DNA from 2 places in the Colwellia sp. MT41 genome. Region 1 is predicted to be linked to the other one. Evidence: predicted binding sites of a transcription regulator. Region 1 holds the regulator's gene; the other holds the start of a gene.

Region 1 (10,840 bases):
TGCCTAAGTTTCGTCAAGACGCTGCGGTTAAAACCTTTGTCGCGCGTATCGCTCATAATGTTTTAGCTACCCATGTTGCCAAAGCGGTGAAAACAGTTAAAACCTCGGATATAGAAAGTTGTGCTGAAGTTGAAAATATAGCAACAACACAGAAAACGCCTTATCAATCACTTAACCAGAGTCAGCGACAACAAAAATTAGCTAATGCAATTCGTCAGTTAAAACTTGAGCAACAACAAGTGATAACCCTGGCTTTAGAAGGTATGAGTTATCAAGAAATAGCGGATATTTTAGTGATAACTACCAATTTAGTGGGTGTGAGGTTACAACGTGCTAAAACATTATTAGCACAGTTGTTGGAGGGAGCAGAAAATGGATAAATCAGTATTGGAAAATGAAGATACATCATCGGTAGAGCCCAATAAACTAGAAACTACTGATGGAGTTATTGTTAAAACAAACCAGATTGATGTACTTTCATTACCTCGCCAAAAAAATGTACCTCGTTCAGAAAAAGATAAAAAATCTCCGCCAGCAGATGAGCCAGCATTAGATGAAAACTGGCTATTACTTGCTCGAGACTGGCAAAGTCAGCCTTATGAAAAAACTGATATTCAAGCTTTGCTTAAGCAAACAAAAAAGCGCACTTTTTGGGCTAAGTTTTTGTTAGGGCTTAATGTTGTTGCAACATTAGGGCTTATTGGCTTTTTTCTTGTCGGCTTACTTCAAGGTGCGTTTGATAAAGCAACGATTATTTATTTAGGTGTAGGTAGTCTTTTATCGCCAGTGTTTGTTTATTATGAAATAAAAATTCGATTACGAACTTGGCAGCAAAGCTGTGATAGTCCTGATAGAGCTGTAAGTAATGCAATTGCAGCCTGTGAATCATCAATAAAATATTATCAGTTGAGTAAATATTCTGGAGTATTTAGCGTACCTTTTGTTAATGCTTATTTATTTGTTCTGGGTAGTGAGTCTGAAAAATCTCCATGGCCATATATTGCAGTCTTCAATCTATTTGTTTTGCTCATGTGGTTTGTTACTCACGCTATCCAACAAAAGCGAAAAAAAGAGTTAACACAGCTTTCTTCTGTATAGACTAAGTAACCAATCTCTCATAGGTAAAGATCAAAGTACTGACAAGTAACAAAGAACTCATGAACGGCGCTATCGTGTAAATATCGATAGCGCCGTTTCATTATTAATAAGGTAATGAATTTATCATGCAGCATGAAATATTTGCACTTTACTAATTTAGTTGTTTATTGTTCGGATTTTTATTGTTTAAGCTGTTTTATATTCGTTGTATCTTGGTTTTTTATTGGTTATAGTCTGTTTGCTTATTTTGGTGAAAGCTTTTATCGCACTTCTAAGTACTATGCTTAACAAATTACGCTATATAACAGTATAATTTGTACTAAAACTAGCCCGTTTTGCCGTGTACATACTGGCAAAAATCAGGCAGTATACTGCCACTAATTTTTGTATGTCCTCATTGCTTTATAAAGAAGTAGTAGGGCATAGTTTGCAGCCTTGGGCTGAAATACTTAAGGAATAAAACATGTTTACTCGTGATATGAATATTGCCGATTTTGATCCGGAACTTGCTCAAGCAATAAGCAATGAAGTTGTTCGTCAAGAAGAGCACATTGAGTTAATTGCGTCTGAAAACTACTGTAGCCCGCGTGTTCTTGAAGCACAAGGCTCTCAGCTTACTAACAAATACGCTGAAGGCTATCCGGGTAAACGTTATTACGGTGGTTGTGAGTATGTTGATGTTGTTGAGCAATTAGCCATTGACCGCGCAAAAGAATTATTTGGCGCTACTTATGCCAATGTTCAACCTCACGCGGGTTCACAAGCCAACGCTGCTGTTTTTCAAGCCTTAGTTACACCAGGCGGAAAAGTATTAGGTATGAGCTTGGCACATGGTGGTCACTTAACTCATGGTTCACATGTAAACTTCTCTGGTAAGTCATATGAAGCATTTCAATATGGCCTTCACCCAGAAACTGGCGATATTGATTACGAAGAATTAGAGCGTTTGGCGCTAGAGCACAAACCAGAAATGATTATCGGCGGCTTCTCAGCATTCTCAGGTGTTGTTGATTGGGCACGTATGCGTAAGATTGCTGATAAAATTGACGCTATCTTCTTCGTTGATATGGCTCATGTTGCCGGTTTAGTGGCGGCAGGTCTTTACCCTAGCCCATTACCACACGCTCATGTTGTTACCACAACTACCCATAAAACATTAGCTGGTCCACGTGGCGGTTTAATTGTTTCTGCTTGTGATGACGAAGCTATTTACAAAAAACTTAACAGCGCAGTTTTCCCTGGTGGCCAAGGTGGCCCATTAATGCACATCATTGCTGCGAAAGCGGTAGCATTTAAAGAAGCATTAGAGCCTGAATTTAAAGTTTACCAGCAAGGTGTTTTAGATAACGCTAAAGCTATGGTCGAGGTATTACAAGAACGTGGTTACAAAGTTGTTTCTAACGGTACTGAAAACCATTTATTACTGCTTGATTTAATCGATAAAGATATCACAGGTAAAGATGCTGATGCTGCTTTAGGTAAAGCAAACATCACGGTAAACAAAAACTCAGTACCAAACGATACTCGTTCTCCGTTTGTTACTTCAGGTTTACGTTTAGGTACACCAGCAATCACTCGTCGTGGTTTTGCTGTAGAAGAAACTAAAGCGTTAACTGGTTGGATTTGTGACATTCTTGATGACATCAACAATGAAGACGTTATTACCCGTGTTAAAGGTCAAGTTAAAGAGTTATGTAGCCGTTTCCCTGTTTACCAAAAATAGCTACTCGGGATAACTAAGTTAATAACAAACTACCGTCATTGCCGAAGTCTTTTGTCGGACGTGGCACGGATGCTACTTATTAGACAATGCAGGGAGCATATTGTCCTGAATCCAGTTTCTTTAGCTTAATCACATGTTTTATATTAAAATGGTCGCCTTGAGCGGCCATTTTTCGTTTTTCTCCATAAACTATCCGCTTGTATCTTTTAGTTTATAATTTTCGTAGGTAATCTATGTATTGTCCATTTTGTTCAGCTGTTGACACTAAAGTTATTGATTCACGCTTAGTTTCTGGCGGCCATCAAGTACGCCGTCGCCGAGAATGCTTAGCTTGTCATGAACGTTATACCACTTTTGAAAATGCAGAGTTAGTTATGCCACGCATAATTAAACGTGATGGCAGCAGAGAGCCCTTCAATGAAGATAAGATGCGCAGTGGTTTAAGCCGTGCGCTAGAAAAACGCCCGGTTAGCATGGAACAAATAGAGTTGGCGATTAATAAGTTAAAATCGCAAATGCGCGCTACCGGTGAGCGAGAAATAAGCAGTGAAATGTTAGGTGATTTAATCATGGCACAGCTTAAAAAATTAGATAAAGTTGCTTATTTACGTTTTGCCTCGGTGTATTTATCTTTTGAAGATATCAGTGAGTTTGCCGATGAAATAACGCGCTTAGGTAAAGAAAAAAACGGCAAGGCACAGAAAAACAAACAAGTTAAAGTGGTTAAATAATATGAATGTTAGTGTGGCTGATAGCCCTTTTACTGCGCAAGATCACCTGTTCATGTCTCAGGCGCTAGCGTTAGCGAAAAAAGGCCATTTTACTACCTCGCCCAATCCTAGGGTAGGTTGTGTATTAGTGAGCTATAAAGGCGGTGTTGGTAAAGTTATTGGTACAGGTTACCATGAAAAAGCAGGGCAGGGCCATGCAGAAGTGAATGCCTTAGCCGAGGCCAACGTTAACCATAGCGCTTTAATTAAAGGCGCTACGGCGTATGTTACTTTAGAGCCTTGCAGCCACTTTGGTCGCACGCCACCATGTGCACAAGCATTAATTGCTGCCGGTGTTGGCCATGTTATTGCTGCCATGGTTGACCCAAATCCACAAGTTTCCGGTAATGGTTTAACCCTGTTAGAACAAGCCGGCATCAAGGTCCAATCAGGTTTGTTAGCGCAAGGTGCAAAAGCACTTAACGTCGGCTTTATTCATCTGATGGAAAATAAACGTCCTTATGTGCGCTGTAAATTAGCAGCTAGCCTTGATGGAAAAACCGCCATGGCCAGTGGCGAAAGTCAATGGATAACGTCAAGTGCTGCTCGCCAAGATGTGCAACGTTTAAGGGCGCAGAGTTGCGCTATTATTAGCGGTGCCGATTCAATCATTTTTGATAATGCTAAAATGACGGTACGTTGGTCTGAGTTAGGTGAATTAAAAAATAGCTATGCAAAAGAGACGCTGCGTCAACCATTACGTGTTGTTATCGACAGTCAAAATAGGCTAACGCCGGATCTCGCTTTATTCGAACATGACTCGCCAATTTTGATTATTCATGCAAAAATTGAAAATAAATGTGCAACAAATCTTGAAAACTTACCAAAATGGCCTCATTTCGTAGAACAAGTGCAATTACCTGTGGTAAAAAACGCCCAGGGAAAATTTAAAATAGATTTGCCCGCTTTGTTAACACTACTAGCAAAGCGAGGACTCAATGATATTTTAATTGAGTCAGGCGCACAGTTAAGTGGTGCCTTTATTGAGCAAGATTTAGTTAATGAACTTATTCTTTATCAAGCCCCTAAGTTAATGGGGGGTGACGGTAAAAATTTAGTGGCAATGCCAGTGATAACAAAGTTAAATCAAGCTAAGGCATTAACCATTAGTGATATTCGTATGGTCGGTGGCGATATTCGTATCACTAGCCAACTAACAGCTAATAAATAAACAAACAAAAAATTAAATAGAGAAGTCTATGTTTACAGGAATTATCGAAGCGGTTGGTGTTATAAAAACCATCAATGTTAATGCCCAAGGTGCTCGTTTAGTTATCGCTACCCATGATTTGGATATGAGTGATGTTAAACTGGGTGACTCCATAGCAACTAATGGTATTTGTCTTACTGTGGTTGAGGTTAATAACAGCAAAGGCAATGGTAGTTATAGCGCCGATGTTTCTAATGAAACCTTACAGCGCACCGGTTTTGTCAACTATCAAGTGGGTAGTAAAGTGAACCTAGAAAAAGCTATGTTAGCAAGCACACGTTTTGGCGGCCATATGGTTTCAGGTCATGTCGATGGTGTTAGTGAAATATTAGCGATTAATAACAATGGTAACAGTATTGAATACTGGTTAAGCATGCCAGGTGATTTAGCACATTATATTGCTGAAAAAGGTTCAGTAACTATTGATGGTACTAGCTTAACGGTAAATGCGTTGGCTGAGGATGGTTCAGTAGGTAAATTTCGACTGACCATAGTGCCGCACACAGTAAAATCAACCATCTTTGGGGACTATCAAGTGGGTACTAAGGTGAACATTGAAGTGGATTTAATTGCCCGCTACCTAGAACGCTTACTCACTAAAAGTGAGCAAAAAGAGTCAGCACCACGGTCAAACGTTAGTGAAGCTATGTTATTAAAAGCGGGCTTTATCAAATAGCCAGGTTTTAAAATAAAGCTAAGCAACTAATTAAAGTGAACAACTTAAGCTAAACAAACAAATGATGAGTGCATATAATGGATGAACTCACTAAAATATAACAAATACGCACAGTAAAATGGCGCTAACAATATAGCTAGCCATCAAAGAGGCCGAAATGAAATTAAATACCCCACAAGAAATCATCGCAGACATCGCCCTAGGTAAAATGGTTATTTTAATGGATGATGAAGATAGGGAAAATGAAGGTGACTTCATTATGGCCGCTGAACAAGTGACCTCTGCAGCGATTAACTTTATGGCAACCCATGGGCGTGGTTTAATTTGTATGCCAATGAGCCGTGAAAAATGTGAAGCATTAAAAATACCCTTGATGGTAGATAAAAATGATGCACAATTTAGCACCAACTTTACCGTGTCAATTGAAGCTGCAACGGGGGTTACTACGGGTATCTCTGCCGCTGATCGCGCTACGACGGTACTTGCTGCCGCCATTAAAGGCGCAACACATCTTGATATCGTGCAACCGGGTCATATTTTCCCCTTAATTGCAAAAGATGGCGGTGTGTTAAATCGTGCCGGGCATACTGAAGCAGGTGTTGATCTAGCACGCATGGCGGGTTTTGAACCTGCGGCTGTTATTGTCGAAATTTTAAATGAAGATGGCACCATGGCACGTCGTCCGGATTTAGAAATTATCGCACAAAAACATGATATTAAAATGGGCACCATAGCTGATTTAATTGAATTTAGAAATGCCACTGAAACGACTATCGAGCGTATATCGCAGTGTAAATTACCGACGGCTTTTGGTGAATTTGATTTAACCGTATTTAAAGACACCATCGATGGTCAAGCACACTTTGCTTTAACTAAGGGTGAAATTAAGGCCGATGAGCCGACACTTGTACGTGTGCATTTAGAAAATACTTTCCGTGACTTACTCTTTAGCCAGCGTGAAAGTGTGGCTACTTGGCCAATAGCAAGTGCTTTGGAAAAAATTGCTAAAGAAGGTGGTGTACTGGTATTACTAGGTAAACATGAATCACCAACTGAGTTAATTAATTTGGTAGAAAAATATGCCCAAATTGATGCCGGTGAAGTGGTAAAAGAAATTAACCGTCATGTTGGCTCACGTAATGTTGGTGTTGGTTCACAAATACTGGCTAACTTAGGTGTCAGTAAAATGCGCTTATTAAGTTCACAAACCAAGTACCACTCACTGTCTGGTTTTGGCCTAGAAGTTGTTGAATATATTGCGGATTAGCCACTTACATTGGTATTAATGATTAAAGTAAAGGGTGCTTGTAGTAAGTACCTTTACTTTTAAAAAGTATAGTGTCCTGATAACCCCAAAGAAAACTGCATCGCTTTCTCTATATCAATATCATCAATAGCAAACTTCAGAGCAAACCATGAGTTGCTATATTGAATTTCAGGAGATAGGTGTTCTAAATCTAGCAATAGTCTGATGTTACTTTGCTTATAAGTAAAACCTACACCGGCATAATAAAAGTTAACTTCACCTTGACGTTTATAACGAACAATATAGCGGCTAGCAATAGATTTAGTAGATATATGCTCTGCTTGATAATGGGCAAATAAGTTAACGTTTTCTGGCAGATCGAATTGATAATCTTTATAGCCAGCGACTCCTCTATATAAAGGTAAGTAAGACTTGCCCCCTAAACTATTAATAAAAGTGCCATCGGTATCCACCGTACCTTCACTATAACCTAATTTTTTCATGTTAAACCGTGAATATAAATCTTTTATATCAAGGGTAAATGCTAGGTCATTATTGACTTGCCAATGAACAAATAAATCAACTGTTACGCCATAACCATCAATGTCCCAGCTATCATTATTGCCACGTTTTAAAAAATTTTTATCACTGTAAAGCTCTCTTAGCTGAGCTGTGCCAGTAATATTATTATCTTCATCACCAAAAATTTCACCGGTAATTTGTGACTCTCTGGTGGCGCTAACATCCCAGTAGCCGACATTAATTTCAGTAGAAAAACTTTCAAACTGCCATTGATAACCTAGCCTAAATCCATTGCTACGTTGGTGATGTAATCTCAATGCAAGTTGATAACTATCTTGTGTGGTTAGTGCTTGGTCAGTGCGCTCTAAATAGAAAGCTTGCGCGGTATCGGGGTTGGTAAAAACAAAATAATCGACACGGTGAGCAATATTAAAAGATATATTTCCCCAATAAGCTTTTAAGCCAGTTTCATTTTGAGTAAAACCAATACTTGAATCTGTTGCGGGGGCTTGTTGCCACTCATCATCAATAAGTTGTTTTATCGGTAAAATATTACTAAATGACTCACTTAATACATAAGCTGAAACATGATCGTTATTGAGTTGTTTATTATTTGCGTAACCCTTATCTGCCCAAAGAGTGGTAAATAAAAAAGTTAAAGTAACAGCACAAAGTAAATTAATCTTCACTAATACTCCTTATTGGCAGAAAATGATCATTTGTTAGCTTATAAAAAATGCCAGTCATTACTGACTGGCATTTTAATTTAACTTAAATTGCTATTGTTTAGTAGTTAATAGCAACGTAAAAGTTATAAAGTTTCTTCTTCATGTATACCATCACCGTCAGTATCAGCATATACAATCATGATTATACCATCTCTATCTTCAATCGTTGCAGCTACTATCGCTGTTGGACCAACAAGTATATGCCCTAGTATTTGTATACCTGTCGCATCTTCATCTGGCTCATTAAGTACTAATACTACACCTTCAAAGTTATTGGCGGTTAATCTGCCTTCTTCTTCGGTATTGTAATGTACTGTGAATGAACGCTGTGCGTTTTCACCGGGTAAACGATAACTCATGGCAAGATCGAAAATACCTGCTTCAAGTGCTGTGCGCTCACCTGAAAGTTGTATCTTCACTTCATAATCCCCTAAGATAGCTTCTAAGGTTAATGCTGCATTAACGTTCAGGAAGGTATCTTCGTCTTCAAAAACGTTGTCAGAATCAGCTTCAGTGTTATAGCCATCAAACATGGTGGTGCTGTCGGCAACCAGCAAGTCAAGTTTGTCTTCATCAAAGTTAACTTCAACTTTACCAATGTCATCAATGTAGTCGCTGATGCTATTATCCCAATCATTCATGATTAAGGCTTTATAAACATCTAAGGCACTAGCTACTGTTAGTGGGTTAAAGGGTAGTGGATTCCACCCTATGTGACCCCATGATGCTTCAGTCCAAAAGAAGTTAGCGTAAGCATCATTAGGGACAGTATCGAATTGGGTGATCGGCCAACTTTGGTCGTTAAACGCATTAATATCACCATTGCCATCGATTAGCACGCCATCATCATTGAAGGTATTACCCCAACCACCAATATAATAAACTTCTATTCTATCGGCTATACCATCAGGGCCTGCTTCACCGTTTGCTTGTTGATCATCCACCGGCATGAATTTAAGTTGTATACTCAATTCATTCCATGGAAATTGGATCATGTGGCTGATAATTACTTGCGGAACATCTAAACCGTCAATGGGGGTTACCTTAGACCAGATTGATCTGTTATTACCATTGTCATTGTCTGAATTGAAGTTAAAGTCGCTACCTTTTCCACCGGTAAAAGTGAAGGTCTTTGTACTGGCATCATCAAAAGAGGTTGTTACTGTATTTGTATCAGCGCTAACTGCAATAGTTAAGGCGTCTTTGATTAAAGGTTGCGTTAGGTATGATATCGGGTTTAATTCAGTAAACTCTCCTGCAGCAATATCAGTCAATTCATCTTCGTTAAAGAAGAAAGTAACCTGACCAAGTTCATCAATCGTTAAGCTGCGTTGATCTTGCCACCAGTTAGTAATAGTTTGCGATAATAACTCGGCACCATTAGTTACTGTTAATGGGTTGGCAATAAGTTGATAAGAATTATTTTTCATAAAGGCTTCGATACTATCGAATTCATCTAGTGACCAAACAGTGTCCCAGTTATGTGGGTTACCATCACTGGTTAGTATATTGCCATTTGCATCCATTAAAGTAGCAAAGCTTGTACCATCATACTCTTTATCATCCCAAAAATTACTTATTGCTTCAAAATAATAAGCATCTGTTGTGCCATTACCGTCATGATCTACAGGAGTGATGCGAACTGATTTTACCCCATAACTACTTTCTTCTTCACCGGTGATATAAGCACGGGTATAAAGAATACCTTGCTCTTCTATACCAGAATCGAAACGTTTAGTAATTATCTTACGCTCAATACCTGTGCCCCAGTAATGTTTTTCAGGATTAGCGGTTACAACAGAGCTTGTCGCGCTCCACTCTCCAACTGTTTGTCCAGATGTAAATACTCGCGTTTCTACAGTTTGTTGTTCATCTGAAACCTTATCTGCTTCGGTGATCACTATAGTATTTAAGTCAGCGGAGAAAGTAATGCTAACCACGTCAGCAACTTCTTTACCTATATATTTAAACTCAGGCGCTTTATAAGTATCTAAGCCATTAATATTTACCGTTAAGGTGGCACTGATTAAATCACCTTTAAGTGAGCTAAAAGCGCCACTTAAGGTTAACATTTCAGGTAATACAAAGGTTTCTAGTTCAGGGCGGCCATAGCTGATTATATCTTGTTGGTTTTGGTTGTCCCAATCCCAGCGTTCATTAAGTACACGCTCTTCTACAAGTAGTAACTTAGTTTTTACCATACCTTCAAAGGTTACTGGGTTAGGTACTAAGTCTGTGGCTTTTTGTGCTAATGATAAGGTCAGCTCTAGTTCACCAGAGATGATTTTACCTTCATAAGTATCATTTTCTAATGCATCTCGAGACGTTGTTGTATCTAAATTAACCCGAGCGAAACTGCCTTCATGTAAAGTAAATACAGCACCGGCAGACTCAAGTAAACCCTCAATTGTTAAGGTAATACTTTTCTTGTCATCTGAGAATTCAGCAGATGCAGTTAATGTTGCCTTTTCATTACCGGCTACGGCATTAACTTTAAACAGAATGCCATTAGTTGCTGTGCGTTCATCAAAAGTGATAGTACCAACAGCCCCCGCAGTTGTTAGGTAACTAGCAATAGATACCCCTGCAGCTGCTGATGTAGGGCTTAGAGTTCCTGCATCGTATTGCAAGCTTAGATCGGCTAAGGCATTGCTAATTTGGGCAAGCAATTCAAAGTTTTCAATTTCTGCTTGGATCATGATGCCGGCATTATTGAGCAGAGCAACATACTCATCACCTTGGGTTTTTATGCCAGCACCTTCGCTTGTTTCGTCATTAAACAAATGGCTAAACAAGCGTATATCGCTGACCATAGCTTTCGCTTTAGCTACAGCATCACCTTCGGTAGGTACATCAATAACAACGGT
Region 2 (10,840 bases), 1.6 Mb from region 1:
CACAACTATCATCTTCTAGCTCAATATTATCACTAGCACCATCTCGGGTATTATGATAATACAAGGTTTTAATGCCTAGTTTATACGCGGTTAAAATGTCTTTTAGAATTTGTTTTACTGGTACTTTACCACCTTCAAACTTAGCAGGGTCGTAATTAGTATTGGCTGAAATAGCTTGGTCGACAAATTTTTGCATTATGCCTACTAATTCCAAGTAACCTTGGTTATTAGGAATATTCCACAATAACTCGTAGTTATCTTTAAGTCTTTCATACTCAGGCACTACTTGTTTCAATACCCCGTCTTTACTCGCTTTAATACTGATTAAACCACGTGGTGGTTCAATGCCATTGGTCGCATTAGATATTTGTGATGACGTTTCAGAGGGCATTAACGCGGAAACAGTTGAGTTTCTTACACCGTATTTTTTAATGCTTGCTCGTAAACTTTCCCAATCTAAATGTAATGGCTCACTGGTAATATCATCAATGGTCTTTTTATACGTATCAATGGGTAATATACCTTGGCTTAAGCGAGTTTCATCAAATTTAGGACAAGCACCTCGCTCTTTCGCTAATTCATTGGACGCTTTTAATAAATAAAACTGAATAGCTTCAAACGTACGATGGGTTAGATTATTCGCGCTACCATTGGAATAATAAAGACCGTTTTTTGCGAGGTAATAAGCATAATTGATAACACCTATACCAAGTGTTCTGCGTGCCATACTGGCACTTTTTGCGGCAGCAAGCGGGTAGTCTTGGTAATCAAGTAAACTATCTAAGGCACGAACCGCTAGATCGGCTAAGCCCTCTAATTCATCTAATGAATCGATAGCGCCTAAGTTAAATGCCGACAGTGTACAAAGTGCCACTTCACCCTCTTCATCGTTAATGTCATTCATGGGTTTAGTCGGTAAGGCAATTTCTAAACACAAGTTACTTTGACGAATCGGGGCTTTGCTGGGATCGAACGGACTGTGAGTATTACAGTGGTCGACATTTTGTAAGTAGATACGACCAGTGCTGGCACGTTCTTGAGCAAACAAGGTAAATAACTCTATCGCTTTAATACGTTTTTTACGGATAGAATCATCATTTTCATATTGTACATAAAGCTGTTCGAATTTTTCTTGGTCTTCAAAAAATGCATCGTAAAGGCCAGGTACATCACTGGGACTAAATAAGGTAATAACCCCCCCTTTAATGAGGCGTTGATACATTACTTTATTAAATTGCACGCCATAGTCTAAATGACGAACACGGTTTTCTTCGACCCCACGGTTATTTTTTAACACCAGTAAACTTTCTACTTCTAAATGCCACAAGGGATAGAAGAGGGTTGCAGCACCGCCACGGACACCACCTTGTGAACAACTTTTTACTGCGGTTTGAAAGTGTTTGTAAAAGGGAATGCAACCGGTATGAAATGCTTCACCGTTTCGTATAGTGCTCCCTAAGGCACGAATTCTTCCCGCATTAACACCAATACCAGCACGTTGAGAAACATATTTCACAATGGCACTAGAGGTAGCATTAATTGAGTCTAAACTATCACCACATTCGATTAATACACAAGATGAAAATTGGCGGGTAGGTGTGCGTACGCCAGCCATAATAGGTGTCGGTAATGAAATTTTGAAGGTTGAGATAGCATGATAGAATTTTTCTACATACTGTAAACGTGTTTCACTTGGATATTTAGCAAATAAACAGGCAGCAACTAATAAATAAAGAAATTGTGCGCTCTCGTAAATTTCACCGGTAACACGGTTTTGGACTAAGTATTTACCTTCAAGCTGTTTTACCGCGGCATAACTAAAGGCTAGATCACGACTATGATCTAAAAACTTTTCCATATGCTCAAAGTCATCTTGAGTGTAATCGGTTAATAAGTGTTGATCATATTTCCCTGCTTGCACCATTTTAACAACGTGGGTGTAAAGCGCCGGCGGTTCAAATTGACCATAGGCTTTTTTACGCAAATGAAATACTGCTAACCTTGCCGAAAGGTATTGATAATCAGGTGTTTCTTCTGAAATAAGATCCGCGGCAGATTTTATAATGGTTTCGTGAATATCTTCAGTCTTTATACCATCATAAAATTGAATATGAGATTTGAGCTCTACATGAGAAACAGAGACTTTTTCAAGTCCTTCCGCGGCCCAAGCAATAACACGGTGAATTTTTTCAAGGTCAATGGCTTCTTTCTCGCCATTTCGTTTGGTTACAAAGAGGTTGTTATTCATGAAGTACCTGTAAAGAGATTATTGTGATTGCTTATTTATCGTCCCTAATAAAAAGGGTCTAAAACTTCCCTAATAAAAAATCCCACACTCGTTTTAGCAAATAGCAGCCTAAAAACGAAGTATTTTAAAATAACGACTGAGCAGCAAATGCACAATATCTAGGGTTTTTTATAATTTCAAACACAAGATAATGGGGTTTGAGCTGTTTTGCAAGTGATAAAACACGTTCATCGTTGCCATTTTTATTTCCAAAAAACCAGGGTTAGTGTTGACTAACCTAGCAAGACTATTTCATTTTGGAATTTACCAAAAGCAACGATTATTTTAGTTATTTTAGTCTGCACTCAATTTCATAAATTATTTTTAGTAAAAATATCTGCTCGCTATAATGATTTAGTATAACGGATTTAATGTGTATTAATAACAATGACTTATGAATTAATGGCAACAGCAGATTAATGTTTAAACAACTTGGCTATTAATACAACACTCTTATTCCTTACGCTAAGCACTAGCATTCTTTAATTTAGCTAGGTCTATCGCTTGCTATCAAAGCTTACGACAACAGATAATATAATTAACATCAAGAGAGTCTATCAGTTTGTGATTGCCCGTTAACGGATTGTAGTGAATGCCACTGGCATCAATACACTTTAAGCCATGTAATGCTGCCCAGCTAATGAGTTGTGAAGGGCGAATGAATTTATCATGGTCATGGGTACCGTCGGGAACAATTTTTAAGATTTTTTCTGCGGCAACTATGGCCAGTAAATATGACTTAATACCCTTATTTAGCGTTGAAAAGAACACCAAACCACCCGGTTTGACTAATGTCGCACACGCTTGCACCACGGAAGCAGGGTCAGGCACATGTTCAAGCATTTCCATACAGGTAACCACATCAAACGTTTCACTACATGCTAGCGCCTTTTCTTCTGCGGTAATCTTCTGATAATCTATGGATAAACTGGTTTCTAGTGCATGTAATTTAGCAACATTTAAGGGTTCCATGCCCATATCTATCCCGGTGACTTTAGCACCTAACTTTGTTAATGATTCAGATAAGATGCCACCTCCGCAGCCTACATCGATGACTTGCTTATCATACAAGCCATTATTTGCTTGAGTGTCGTTATCTAGCCAGGCAATATGTTGACATATAAATTGTACTCTTAATGGGTTGATTTGATGTAAGGGTTTAAAGTCTCCATTTAAATCCCACCATTGACTGGCAATTTTATTAAATTTTGCAATTTCATCTTCATTTACGTTAAGCGGTTTGGTTGACATAGTATTTTAAGCTTCAAGTTAACTTTTCATTATTTTATTCTAAACCAAAGTTATTTTGAAACAAAGGGTATAGATCAAATCAAGGCTATTTTGTTGTTTTTTTAAACTGATTATAACCCCTTAAAAATGCTTTAAATAAAGCGGTATGGCATCAAACATTTTTATGCTAGTATGCTGCGTTGATTACTATTGTTAGTGTCTATTAGATAACAATAAAATCTTTAAAATAGCGTTTTTCAAGACGCTAATAATTAGCCTCGCTATATTAGATGTTTTGTTAAGCAAAAGAATTAGTTAAGGGATACCATCGATTTATGTCCGATCTGGCCAAACAAATAGTTCAAGTTAATATTGAAGATGAACTAAAAACCTCCTATTTAGATTATGCCATGAGCGTAATAGTTGGGCGTGCATTGCCTGATGTTCGTGATGGCTTAAAACCTGTACATCGCCGCGTCTTATTCGCCATGGATGTCTTAGGTAATGATTGGAACAAAGCGTATAAGAAATCAGCCCGTGTGGTTGGTGATGTTATTGGTAAGTATCACCCCCATGGTGATACGGCTGTTTACGATACCATCGTTCGTATGGCGCAACCATTCTCATTACGTTACATGCTGATAGACGGGCAGGGTAACTTTGGTTCTGTTGATGGTGATAGTGCCGCGGCAATGCGTTATACCGAAATCCGTATGTCTAAAATTGCCCATTCTATTTTAGCTGATTTAGAGAAAGAAACCGTTGATTTTGTGCCTAACTATGATGGCACTGAATTTATCCCCGTGGTTATGCCAACGCGTGTGCCTAACTTGTTAGTCAATGGTAGTAGTGGTATTGCGGTAGGTATGGCAACCAATATCCCGCCACATAACTTGACTGAAGTCATCAATGGCTGTTTAGCGCTTATTGAAAACAGTGAAATATCATTTGAACAGTTATTAGAAATCATCCCAGGACCTGACTTTCCAACAGCAGGTATTATCAGTGGCCGTGCGGGTATCGAAGAAGCCTATCGTACGGGTCGTGGTAAAATAAAGATTCGTGCTCGCGCCAGCATTGAAGTGCACGAAACTACGGGTAAAGAAACCATTATTGTCCATGAATTACCGTATCAAGTAAATAAAGCACGTCTCATTGAAAAAATGGCCGAGCTAGTGAAAGATAAACGTCTTGAAGGTGTTTCAGCTTTGCGTGATGAGTCGGATAAAGACGGCATGCGCATGGTTATCGAAATCAAACGTGGCGAAGTCGGTGAAGTTGTTTTAAATAACTTATTTAAACTCACACAGATGCAGGTCTCTTTTGGTTTTAATATGGTGGCGTTAACTAACGGTCAACCAAAATTATTTAACATTAAAGAGATGCTTGAAGAGTTTGTTTTACATCGCCGTGAAGTGGTTACTCGTAGAACAATTTTTGAATTAAAGAAAGCACGCGAACGTGCTCATATCTTAGAAGGCTTATCGATTGCCTTAATAAATATTGACCCGATCATTGAATTAATTAAAAATTCAAGCAATAGAAAAGATTCCGAAGAAAAACTGATTGCCCAAGGTTGGGCATTAGGTGCTGTTGCCGATATGCTTAGCGCGTCAGGCAATGATGCCGCACGCCCTGAGTGGTTAGAAGCAGAATACGGTATTCGTGATGGTTTATATTATTTGACCGCAGAACAAGCAAAAGCCATCGTGGACTTGCAGTTATATAAATTGTCGGGCATGGAACACGAAAAGATTTTAAGCGAGTACAAATCGCTATTAGAGCTAATTGCGCAATTACTGCATATTTTGACTACGCCATCACGTTTAATGGAAATTATTTGTGAAGAGCTTATTGCTATTCGTGAAGAATTTGGCGATGAACGTCGGACTGAAATCACTGACGCTTCCCATGATTTATCGTTAGAAGATTTAATCACTGAAGAAGATGTTGTCGTGACCTTATCTCACGAAGGTTATGTTAAGTACCAAATATTAAGTGATTACGAAGCTCAGCGTCGTGGTGGTAAAGGCAAAGCGGCAACTAAGATGAAGGAAGAAGACTTCATCGAACGTTTATTAGTGGCGAATACCCATGACACCATCTTATGTTTCTCAAATCGTGGTAAATTATATTGGTTGAAAGTTTACCAATTACCGTTAGCAAGCCGTACTGCCAGAGGTAGACCGATTGTAAACATCTTACCATTAGAAAGTAATGAACGTATTACTGCTATTTTACCCGTGCGTGAATATGAAGATGATAAATTTATCATTATGGCCACTGCTTCGGGCACCGTTAAGAAAACACCATTGAAGGCTTATTCAAATCAACGTGCCAATGGCATCATTGCTTTGAACTTGCGTGATGACGATACCTTAATTGGTGTTGATATTACTAACGGTGAAAGCGATATAATGCTTTTCTCTGATGCAGGTAAAGTGGTGCGTTTCAATGAGAAAGCTCGTGATAGTGAAACAGGTGCAGTTAAAATTGATCCTGAAACTGGCGAAGAAATACTAGCCTTACGCTCCATTGGTCGTACCGGTACAGGTGTTCGTGGTATTCGACTTGACGGTGATCAAAAAGTTGTTTCGCTTATTGTGCCTAAAAATAATGGTGCCATTCTAACCATTACCGAAAATGGTTTTGGTAAGCGTACTGAATTAGCAGAATATCCAGCGAAAAGTAGAGCGACGAAAGGTGTTGTTTCTATTAAAGTCAGCGAACGTAATGGTAAAGTTGTTGGCGCAGTGCAAGTTGAAGAACTTGATGAAATTATGCTAATTACTGACAATGGTACTCTAGTTCGTACCCGCGTTAATGAAGTGAGCGTTATCGGCCGCAATACTCAAGGGGTACGTCTGATTCGTACAGCAGAGAATGAGCATGTGGTTGCACTACAACGTATTGATGAAATTGAGGAGCCCGAACACGTTGAAGAAGTTGCTGAGGGTGACGAGATAGTCGAAACGAGTGCCGAGCCCAATTCTGAAAACAGTCCAGAGCATAGCGCTCAGCAGGATAGTGCAGATAGCACACAAGACGAAAAACAAGACGACAAACAAGAGTAATTGTCGTAGTAACAATGACAAGGGCGGCTAATAACCGCCTTTTTTAATGTGATTTTATTAATAAAAAATAATATTTAAGATACCATACCCGTTACCATTCAAGATGCATGTTTCAGAGTGCTTAAGTCATTTCAATTCAAGGTGTAGTGATGAAATAATGGTTGTGCCATTATAAGTTACAGCAACGATGAAGTGATGTTGCTCAAACGCTTCTTCGATGGGGTTTAAAGTGACTTTAACGGGCATAGTTAACATGATTAGGAATGATAATGTCTAAAGTTTTTAATTTTTGTGCTGGACCGGCCATGTTACCGACAGCGGTAATGGCAAAAGCACAGCAAGAATTTGTTAATTGGCAAGACACAGGATGCTCTGTGATGGAACTCAGTCACCGTAGTGATATTTATATCGCTATGGCTAAAAAAGCAGAAGCAGACTTGCGTGAGTTGATGTCTATTCCTGATAATTACCAAGTATTGTTTTGCCATGGTGGTGGACGAGGACAATTTTCTGCGGTACCACTTAACTTGTTACCTCAGGGTAAGTCTGCGGATTACATTGTCTCAGGCTCTTGGTCAAAAGCGGCGGCGGTTGAAGCCAAAAACTTTGGTGACATTAATACCATTAATATCAACCAAGACAATGATATCAGCTTGAGCCTTTTAGCCAGTTCAGACTGGCCACTTAACCCCGATGCCGCTTATGTCCATTACTGTCCCAATGAAACCGTTAATGGTCTTGAAATTAATACTATTCCAGAAACACATGGTGTGCCTTTAGTCGCTGATATGTCATCAACTATTTTATCCCATGAAGTGGATGTCAGTAAGTTTGGTTTAATTTACGCAGGGGCACAAAAAAACATTGGTCCATCTGGTTTAACCATTGTTATTATTCGAGAAGATTTACTTGGTCATGCACAAATAGCAACGCCATGTATTATGAATTATAAAACATCTGCCGATCATAATTCTATGTATAACACGCCGCCAACGTATGCTTGGTATCTTGCCGGTCTGGTCTTTCAGTGGCTCAAAGAGTTAGGCGGGGTAAAGGCAATGGCTAAAGTAAATAAAGTTAAAGCTGAGCTATTGTATCAAGCTATCGATAAAAGTGACTTCTACCTTAATCACATAGAAAGCCAGTATCGTAGTAAGATGAATATTCCTTTTTGGCTAAAAGATGACAGCTTAAATGATAAGTTTTTAAGTGAATCTGAAGCTGCGGGTTTAATGGCGCTAGAAGGCCATAGAATGGTTGGCGGTATGCGGGCAAGCATTTATAACGCCATGCCACTGGCAGGTGTGCAAGCCCTTGTTGCCTTTATGGCAAAGTTTGAGCAAGAAAATAAAAGTTAGTGGCTCTTACTTAACAATAAAACAAAGAAAAATTATTTTTAACACTTTCTAGAACAATATTATTAATAGTTGGAATATCCATGTCTCAAGCAAAAAAGGCGTTAACCTTTACTACTCGCCCTGGTCATAGCGTTTCAGGTGATATTATAGTACCTGGCGATAAATCAGTTTCTCATCGCTCAATCATGTTTGGTTCATTAGCCAATGGTACTACCCATATTAAAGGCTTTTTACCGGGTCAAGACTGTTTAGCGACTATGAATTGCTTTAAAGCGATGGGCATAGAAATTGAAGGGCCAGATAGCGATCATAATGTGACTGTTCACGGTAAAGGTTTACATGGTTTATCACAGCCGAAAGAACAGCTTGATATTGGCAACTCAGGTACCTCTATTCGTTTGCTTTCGGGCATCCTAGCTGGACAGCAGTTTAGTTCTTCTATGGCCGGTGATGTATCGTTAAATAAAAGACCTATGGCACGTGTCGTTGAGCCATTACAATTAATGGCTGCTAATATAAGTGCACGTGAAGATGGCACACCACCGGTTGTTTGTCAGGGACTTGCAGAAAATCAAAAGCTCAAAGCTATCGATTATATATTGCCTATGGCTAGCGCTCAGGTGAAGTCTTGCGTTATTTTAGCTGGCATGTATGCAGAAGGTGTTACTAGCGTTATTGAACCTGGCATTACTCGTGATCATACTGAACGTATGTTAACCGCTTTTGGTTACCCTGTTACTGTTGAGAAAAATATCGACGGAGACGAACAAAAAACACGTATTTCTATTGAAGGTGGCCATGAATTGACCGCTTGTGATATTCAAATACCGGGTGATATTTCTTCGGCTACCTTTTTTATGGTTGCTGGCTTAATTGCTAAGTCAGGGCAACTGACGATTCGTAATGTAGGCATGAACCCAACCCGCATCGGTGCTATAAATATTTTAAAAGCAATGCAAGGTGATTTAACCATTATCAATGAACGCATGGCTGGTGGTGAGCCCGTTGCTGATATTGTTGTTAAAGCATCGCAATTACAGGGCATAGATATTAGTGAACGTGATGTGCCGCTCGCTATCGATGAATTTCCAGCAATATTTATTGCCGCAGCCTGTGCTAATGGTACAACGAGATTACGCGGCGCAGAAGAGTTAAGAGTAAAAGAAAGTGATCGTATCCAGGCGATGGCTGACGGCCTTGTTGAACTTGGTATAGAGTGTACTGTTTTTGACGATGGTATTGACATTACCGGTGGGGAAATCGGCTCAGGTACTATTCATAGTCATGATGATCACCGAATCGCCATGTCATTTGCTATTAGTTCATTAAGAGCAACCGGTAGTATTACTATTTTAGATTGTGATAATGTAGCCACCTCTTTTCCTAATTTTGTTAGTTTAGCAAATGAAGTAGGTTTATCCATTACTCAAGCGTAAGTTGGGTGATAATGTTACAAAACAACAGAGTGTTGTCGCGTTAAATTGTTTATAATGCTTTAAAATGAATAACGTACTGTGGCGTAAAGAAAGGAAAACTATATGAATGAAAAATTCCCCATTATTACCATTGATGGTCCAAGTGGTGCAGGTAAGGGGACCGTTGCTCGGATAGTAGCGGATCAATTGGGTTGGCATCTGCTCGATAGTGGTGCTATTTACCGTGTCTTAGCGGTGGCAATTCAGCATCATCAACTCTCCTTAGATGATGAAGAGCCGCTTATCCCTATGGCTGCCCACTTAGATGTGCAATTTGAAATTAATAATCAAGGTGAAGGAACCGTTATTTTAGAAGGCGAGAATGTTACCGATATTATTCGTACCGAAGAAATCGGTGAGTTAGCTTCACAAGTGGCGGCCTTTCCTCGTGTTCGAGAAGCATTATTACGCAGACAACGTGCTTTTAGCGTGAGTCCAGGGCTGGTTGCTGATGGTCGTGATATGGGCACAGTCGTTTTTCCGCAAGCAGAAGTTAAAATATTTCTAACGGCCAGTGCAGAAGAGCGCGCACAAAGACGTTTTAATCAGTTGAAAGAAAAGGGCTTTGATGTTAAAATCGGCCGCCTTTTGGATGACATACGTCAACGAGATGAGCGAGATCAAAACCGTAAGGTGGCGCCGCTTATCCCAGCAGAGGGTGCGTTAATGATTGATTCTACTGATATTTCCATTACGGAAGTGGTCAATAAAATTCTGTCGTTTGCCAATGGCAAGTTAACGTAAAACAACCAGCTTTAAGCTAGCTTAATCATTAATACCTGCTAGCATTAAAGAACTTTTATTTGAAAGCCTACTGTATGGATGCACTGGGCATACTTAACCACCCCATGAAACATTGACGTTGACTGGATTAATAGCTGAGTTATTACAAGTTATGATGGAAAATTTTGCAGAACTTTTTGAAGAAAGTTTAAAAGAAATCGAAACACGCCCTGGTTCAATTATCAAGGGTACAATCGTAGCCATTAACAAAGACAATGTTATTGTTGATGCTGGCCTTAAATCTGAGAGTGTTATCTCAATTGATCAATTTAAAAACGCTGCTGGTGAACTTGAAGTAGTTGTTGGTGATGAAATTGACGTAGCCCTAGATGCAACTGATGATGGTTTCGGTGAAACGATTCTTTCTCGTGAAAAAGCGAAACGTCACGAAGCATGGCAAGTGCTTGAAAAAGCATACGAAGAAAAAGAAACTGTTATCGGTGTTATCAACGGTAAAGTTAAAGGTGGTTTCACTGTTGAAGTTAGCAACATTCGTGCTTTCTTACCAGGTTCATTAGTAGATGTTCGTCCAGTACGTGACACTGCTCACCTTGAAGGTAAAGAATTAGAATTCAAAGTTATTAAGCTTGATCAAAAGCGTAATAACGTAGTTGTTTCACGTCGTGCTGTTAT

The links. Region 1 encodes NrdR, which represses ribonucleotide reductase genes. Its sites were predicted from a motif close to AAACACNANATNTNGTGTTT; they were not measured.
Region 2: nrdA (class 1a ribonucleoside-diphosphate reductase subunit alpha) is a predicted target of NrdR. The motif match lies at 2,396-2,415, and genes of this name have one in related genera.

What each region holds. Positions count from the first base shown of each region.
Region 1 covers NZ_CP013145.1:660,953-671,792, forward strand. Annotated here, with positions in the region: gene CMT41_RS02850 (RNA polymerase sigma factor) at 1-380, shown strand, start outside; gene CMT41_RS02855 (hypothetical protein) at 373-1,098, shown strand; gene glyA (serine hydroxymethyltransferase) at 1,562-2,821, shown strand; gene nrdR (transcriptional regulator NrdR) at 3,055-3,552, shown strand; gene ribD (bifunctional diaminohydroxyphosphoribosylaminopyrimidine deaminase/5-amino-6-(5-phosphoribosylamino)uracil reductase RibD) at 3,554-4,762, shown strand; gene CMT41_RS02875 (riboflavin synthase) at 4,791-5,477, shown strand; gene ribB (3,4-dihydroxy-2-butanone-4-phosphate synthase) at 5,635-6,744, shown strand; gene CMT41_RS02885 (hypothetical protein) at 6,804-7,934, opposite strand; gene CMT41_RS02890 (hypothetical protein) at 8,057-10,840, opposite strand, start outside.
Region 2 covers NZ_CP013145.1:2,224,224-2,235,063, reverse strand. Annotated here, with positions in the region: gene nrdA (class 1a ribonucleoside-diphosphate reductase subunit alpha) at 1-2,248, opposite strand, end outside; gene ubiG (bifunctional 2-polyprenyl-6-hydroxyphenol methylase/3-demethylubiquinol 3-O-methyltransferase UbiG) at 2,798-3,538, opposite strand; gene gyrA (DNA topoisomerase (ATP-hydrolyzing) subunit A) at 3,853-6,591, shown strand; gene serC (3-phosphoserine/phosphohydroxythreonine transaminase) at 6,861-7,949, shown strand; gene aroA (3-phosphoshikimate 1-carboxyvinyltransferase) at 8,030-9,385, shown strand; gene cmk ((d)CMP kinase) at 9,488-10,168, shown strand; gene rpsA (30S ribosomal protein S1) at 10,320-10,840, shown strand, end outside.